DNA from 2 places in the Pseudoalteromonas sp. Ps84H-4 genome. Region 2 is predicted to be linked to the other one. Evidence: predicted binding sites of a transcription regulator. Region 2 holds the regulator's gene; the other holds the start of a gene.
What was found. Region 2 encodes sigma-54, which starts transcription at its own class of promoters, with help from an activator protein. Its sites were predicted from a motif close to GTTGGCACGNNNNTNGNNT; they were not measured.

Region 1: NH454_RS04480 (EF-hand domain-containing protein) is a predicted target of sigma-54. The motif match lies at 1,281-1,299, and genes of this name have one in related genera.

The regions. Positions count from the first base shown of each region.
Region 1 is NZ_JAMXSK010000002.1:439,242-442,693, reverse strand. Features, by position in the region: gene NH454_RS04485 (HAMP domain-containing sensor histidine kinase) at 1-1,021, opposite strand, end outside; gene NH454_RS04480 (EF-hand domain-containing protein) at 1,381-1,560, shown strand; gene NH454_RS04475 (hypothetical protein) at 1,570-1,797, shown strand; gene NH454_RS04470 (EF-hand domain-containing protein) at 2,049-2,282, shown strand; gene NH454_RS04465 (EF-hand domain-containing protein) at 2,287-2,520, shown strand; gene NH454_RS04460 (amidohydrolase) at 2,612-3,452, shown strand, end outside.
Region 2 is NZ_JAMXSK010000019.1:88,237-91,688, reverse strand. Features, by position in the region: gene lptA (lipopolysaccharide transport periplasmic protein LptA) at 1-92, shown strand, start outside; gene lptB (LPS export ABC transporter ATP-binding protein) at 89-814, shown strand; gene NH454_RS16305 (RNA polymerase factor sigma-54) at 932-2,428, shown strand; gene hpf (ribosome hibernation promoting factor) at 2,455-2,742, shown strand; gene ptsN (PTS IIA-like nitrogen regulatory protein PtsN) at 2,746-3,198, shown strand; gene rapZ (RNase adapter RapZ) at 3,199-3,452, shown strand, end outside.

The DNA of each region.
Region 1 (3,452 bases), on a different contig from region 2:
CAATCTTATCTTTTATGGCGGCAAAACTAAGCTCAGTCACTGTCTCTTTACTAGTACGAATCGCATTATAACTAAGTAAACTTTCTATCATTGCTCTAAGTCGCACCATGCTTTGGGTGATTAGCTCAAGGACTGCTTTTTGTTCATCATTAATAGGGCCAACAATTTCATCTGTTAATAGATCAGTTCCTTCAACCATTGAAGCAAGTGGGGTCTTTAACTCATGAGTTACATGACGTAAAAATGTATCTTTTTGCTGCTCAAGCATATGTAGCTGCGCTTGAACCCATTCAAGTTTGTTGCCAAGTTCAACTAACTCAGACGAGCCTCGGACATTTATTTTTTGCTGCCAATGGCCTTGACCTAGCTTATCAATCACGCTCGTTAGCTCTCGTAGACGACCACTGATCCGCCATAAAAACCCTCCGCCTACGAGTAGAGTCAAAGGAATAAGTGCTACTAACCAGTTAATAAAAGATGTTTGCAATGCTTTTAATTGCTGCTGGTTTTTAGTTATACGTAATTCGTTTTGCTCTCTAAGCCAATTGGTTTGCTCACTAATTAACTTACTTGCGGGGGCAAATAACTCACCATCTTGCTTTTGTTCAAATAAAAGATGCTGCTGTGCAAATTGCAGTACCTCAGCTAATTGACGCCACTGCAAAATATAATCAGCCGTAGGACTTAAAAAGATCAGTTCATCAATACGCTGAATTGATGAACTCCACTTATTTTCAATTAATGTATCTAAAGATTCACTCTTGAGTACCCAATTTTGCCGCGTTGCTCTTTCAAGGCTATTTAAGTCTTGCTTTAAATTGTTAAATACCTTTGTGATTTCATCATTATCACCCACAATTTCTTGCGTAACAGCCAGCTGTTTATTCAGTGCGTTTAAAAACAAAATCACCACTAAACACAATGGTAATAAGGAAAGTAAAATACTACATACAAACTGACCAATTAAGCTTGGTCGCCAGCTTAAACACTGTTTGCACTTAATTACTATGCTACTTTGCATACTTACCCTCATAAGAAACGCTGGCATTCATTATTCGTGAATGAACTTAGACACTCGCTGAATCCGAACTGAAAAAAGACAACTTACTGCCTAAATCAGGCGCAACGTTGCTATTTTGCAACAACACAACTCAATGAAAATTAAGATAAAAAAATAAAAACCAATAATTACGTTGCAAAAAAGACACATTACTCTGTAACTATTTCGTACCCAACAACAGTAAAATAACATAAATCATTGATAAAAAAGAAGAATAAAAGTTGGCACTGTTATTGTATTAGCACTTACAAATAAGTTTATTAGGACACCAAATGAAAACGAGGACCTACACACTAGCCGTGCTGTTGAGTGTAATTTCAATGAGCAGCAATGCATTTGATTTAAAAGATACATTCAATGAATTAGATAAAGATAGCAATGGTTTTTTGAGTGATGCTGAAGCATCTGAAGACGCTTTATTACATGGAAACTTCACTCAAATTGATAGCAATCAAGATGGTCAAATTTCATTTGCAGAGTTTAAATCATTTATTAATTAGGAGTGTGTGATGAAACAACTTTTTGCAGCATTCTCGTTGATGTTTTTAGTTATAAGTGCCACCGTTTTAGCATCGCAAATGGATGTGCGTTTTGCGAAATTTGATACCAATACCGATGGCGAAATTTCATTAACTGAAGCAACCAAACACGATAACTTACTTAAGCAATTTGCCGATCTGGATGAAAACGGCGATCAAGTTCTGTCTGAACAAGAGTTTGAGAAATTCAAACCTTAACGGCTTAAAGTGCTTGCCATAATCCCAGAGGGAATGTGTAAACGGATTTAAATTTTGGGACTTAAATTATGGCAAGCGCTTTTACCAAAGCGTGTTGACCTTTGTGGATTAAAATTTGTTCACTTTAGGGACGATTCAATCGCGGCGCGAGATTTGTAACCTAGTGGGCTAAGTAAAAATCGAGCAACAAAGAGTTAATCGCCCCTAGGAAGAACCCGAAGGGCAGCGCGCCCTAATAAAGGAGAGTAATTATGAGAATTTTCTGGCTTGCTTCATGTACCTTAATTACTATAAGCTTCAACAGCTTAGCATTGGATGTAAAACAGCGCTTTGATCACCTAGATAAAGATAAAAACGGCTTTTTATCTTTGGAAGAACTTTCATCTCAACCGCATTTAAAAAAGCATATGGCGCAGTGGGATGAAAATAAAGATCAACAAATATCGCTTCTTGAATTTAAACACTACTTAACAAATAAGAGTTAAAGCAATGTCAAAATTAACCTTTGCCAGCCTCGCAATGTGTTGCGTATTTAGTACAATCAGTGTCGCTGCAGATAGTATTGGTGAAAAATTTAAACAACTAGACCGTAATGAAGATGGCTTCTTGAGCCGCTCAGAATCTGCTCGAGATCCAGCTTTATGGTCTCGGTTTAGTAATTACGATAATAATAAAGATAACAAGCTATCTCTCTCAGAATACAAGGCTTATGCCAGTAAATAGCCGTTATTTTTAGTCGAAATTTTCTTCTGTGAGTTGCAGTTTACTGCAACTCTGATACTGTTTTCATACATTAAAAAATAATTAAAAGATTATGAAACTTATCATCAGCCTACTGGCAACAGCTTCACTGAGTTGTTTTGCCAACACCACAGTTATCTACAATGTAAATGGTTATACACCAACCTACCAAGGTGAAACCCAACACTTTTCAGCACTGGTTTTTAAAGACGGTAAAGTCGTAAAAACTGGCGATGACTCAATTAAAAAAAGCTTCCCTGACGCTACCACTATTGATGGCAAACAAGCCACTCTTTTACCTGGTTTAGTCGATGCTCATGGTCATGTGATTGGTTTAGGTAATAATCTGTCTCAACTTGATGTCAGAAATACCCGTTCAGCAGATGAGGTTGGCAAAATGCTGGCTGAATTTGCTAAAGATAAACAAGGCTGGATCATTGGCCGCGGCTGGAACCAAGAACAATGGCCCGGCGGACAGTTTCCAACCGCTGCTGATTTAGACAAATATGTAAAAGATAAACCCGTGGTACTTTCTCGGGTTGACGGCCATGCGGTCTGGGTTAACTCAAAAGCAATAGAATTAGCTGGGATATCTGCAGCCACCGATTCACCTGCTGGGGGAGAAATCATCAAACTGACTTCAGGTGAGCCATCAGGCGTATTTATTGATAAAGCCGAAACGCTTATTACAAAGCATGTACCAAAAGTAAGCCATGCCAGCATTAATACAGCATTAGACAATGCTGGTGAGCATTTACTAAGTTTGGGGATCACCTCAACCCATGATGCTGGTATCGATTATGATACATGGCAAGTATATAAGCAGCGTTCTGAGCAAAATACCCTGCCAGTTAGAATTGTCGCCATGCTTAGTGCCGCCGATCCTCAGCTAGAAGTCATGCTTAAAGCTGGTC
Region 2 (3,452 bases):
TTAGCGCAGAAAAAGACGAAAACTCAACAGACCGTGTACACACAATCTTAGTGCCTGTTGACAACAAACAAGACGATAAAGGCCAACCATGAGCACATTAAAAGCAGAGCTTTTAGCAAAAAGCTATAAAGGCCGCCAAGTTGTCAAAAATGTGGGTCTTGAGGTTGAAGCGGGCAGTATCGTTGGTTTGCTTGGCCCAAATGGCGCAGGCAAAACCACCACTTTCTATATGATTGTTGGCTTAGTACCTAGCGATAAAGGCAAGATCAGCATTGATGATAATGATATTACACTTTTGCCAATGCATAGCCGTGCACGTTTAGGGATTGGTTACCTACCACAAGAGTCATCTATTTTTAGAAAGTTAACGGTTTATCAAAACCTAATGGCTATTTTAGAAACGCGTAAAGATTTAAATAAACAAGGCCGAGAAGAAACACTCAACAACTTACTTGATGAATTTAGTATTCAGCATATTCGTGATAGTCAAGGTATGGCCTTATCTGGGGGCGAGCGTCGTCGCGTAGAAATTGCTCGGGCATTAGCCGCAAACCCTAAATTTATCTTGTTAGATGAGCCTTTTGCTGGTGTTGATCCTATTTCAGTGTTAGATATAAAGAAAATTATTGAACACTTAAAAAATCGTGGTATTGGTGTATTAATCACTGACCATAATGTTAGAGAAACCCTTGATGTTTGTGAAAAAGCCTACATTGTTTCTCATGGGGAGCTAATTGCATCAGGAACACCTGAGCATGTTTTAGCTGACCAAACCGTACGCGATGTGTATCTAGGTGAGCAATTCAGGCTATAACCAATAAGCCACCATCTAGCGCATCTGCTAAACTAAATAACAATGACAATAAATCGATATATATTTACCTGTGACTGCACAGGTGTCGATAACACATAAAAGGATTGTTAGGGATACATGAGGCAATCATTACAGCTGCGCATGGGCCAGCAACTTACAATGACTCCACAACTGCAACAAGCAATTCGCTTGCTGCAGCTTAGTACATTGGATCTCCAGCAAGAAATTCAAGAAGCACTTGATAGTAACCCTCTGCTTGAAGTGGAAGAAGCAGATTACAACGATGAAAACATTGGTAAGAACGAGCAAAAAGCTGAATCTGATGATACTCAGCTAAGTGCATCGGCCGAAGAAGCGCCGAGTGAGTACGAACAAGAAAGCAGCGATGCCCTTAACAAAGACACCGTAAGTGACGATTTAGCCATGGATGTGACATGGGATGAGTACATGAGTGCTGCCCCATCAACATCATCAGGTCCAATGCCAGAAGATGAGTCAATTTATCAGGGTGCATCGACTGAAACCCTCCATGAATACCTTATGTGGCAATTACAACTCACGCCATTTAGCCCAACCGATGAAGCGATCGCTGTCGCCATCGTAGAGGCAATTGATGACTCAGGTATTTTAACTGTTAGCTGCGAAGACATAGTCGAAAGTTTTAATCAAAATAATGATGAAGAAGAAATCGAACTAGATGAAGTCGAAGCGGTCTTAAAGAGAATACAGTTGTTTGATCCAGTAGGGATTGGTGCCCGTAGCTTACAAGAGTGCTTATGTATCCAGCTTCGCCAATTCGATGCGAGTACGCCGTATTTAGCTGAAACTAAAATGGTTTTATCTGAGCATATTGAATTATTAGCAAGTCGCGACTATCGCACTTTGATGAAAAAGACTAAGCTTAAAGAAAGCGAACTAAAAGAAGTAATGACGCTGATCCACAGCTTAAACCCTAAGCCAGCAGACAGCATAGTTCGCGAAGAGTCTGAGTACGTTATACCCGATGTATCGGTTAAAAAAGTTAAAGGTCGTTGGGTCGTTGAACTAAACCCAGATTGTATGCCAAAAATTAGAGTGAATAGCCAATATGCAGCTATGTCACGCTCAGTAAAATCGAGCAGCGATAGCCAGTTTATTCGCTCTCATTTACAAGAAGCTAAATGGTTTATTAAAAGCTTAGAGAGCCGTAACGATACACTTTTAAAAGTGACCAATTGTATCGTACAGCAACAACAAGCATTTTTTGAACATGGCCCAGAAGCCATGAAACCAATGGTGCTGAACGATGTCGCAGAAATGGTCGAAATGCATGAATCGACAATTTCACGTGTTACAACACAAAAATACATGCACACCCCTCGCGGGATTTTTGAGTTGAAATATTTCTTCTCAAGCCATGTCAGCACAGAAAACGGTGGTGAGTGTTCATCAACAGCAATTCGCGCTTTGATCAAAAAGCTTATCGCTGCAGAAAACTCAGCTAAGCCATTGAGTGATAGTAAAATTGCAGATATATTGGCTGAGCAAGGAATTAAAGTAGCTAGACGCACAATTGCAAAATATCGAGAGTCTCTAGCGATACCTCCGTCTAATCAGCGTAAGAGTTTGATTTAGACGTTTTACATAGAAGGAAAATGCTTATGCAACTAAATTTAACTGGTCGTCATGTAGAAATCACTGATTCATTAAGAGACTATGTAAACAGCAAGTTTGCAAAACTAGAAAGGCATTTTGACCACATTAATAATGTACATGTCATTCTAGATGTAGAAAAATTAAGCCAAAAAGCAGAAGCAACTTTACATGTAAATGGAGGCGAGCTCTTTGCCTCAACTGCACACCAAGATATGTATGCAGCCATTGACTCGCTAATCGACAAACTAGATCGTCAAGTCATTAAACACAAAGAGAAATTAGCTCGACACTAAATTATGAAACTTAGTTCACTTACTAACCAGGACTGCAGCAAAGCTGCGGTCCTTTTTAATAGCAAAAAAAGAATCCTTGAATATATCAGCGAGCTGGCTCACCAGCAGCTTCCTCATTTATCTCAACAAGACGTCCTTGATGCCTTACTCAATAGAGAAAAATTAGGCAGTACAGGTATTGGTCGTGGCATTGCTATTCCACATGGCCGCATGAGTGGTGCAGAGCAACCACAGGCATTTGTCATAGTGAGTGAATCCCCAATCAATTTTGACGCAATTGATAACCGACCTGTGGATATTTTCGTTGCACTCATCGTACCAGATGGAGACAGCCAACTTCACCTAAAGACCTTATCGACAATTGCTGATAGACTAAAAGATAAAGAGTTTTGTAAACAGTTACGTAGCGCTAAAACAGACCACGAACTGTTTCAGGTCATATCAGCAGAGGCATAAATGGAATTAATTATCATCAGCGGTCGCTCAGGCTCAGGTAAATCGGTCGCTTTACGTGTACTTGAAGACTTGGGTTACTACTGTGTTGATAATATCCCAGTCAACTTATTACCTTCGCTTGTTCGTAGCGTTTCAGACAACTATGACAAAATAGCAGTCAGCATAGATGTGCGTAACTTACCGAAAGAGCAGCAAGAGTTTAATGATATTCTTGAATACCTGCCAGGTTTCGCAAACCCAACACTGTTCTATTT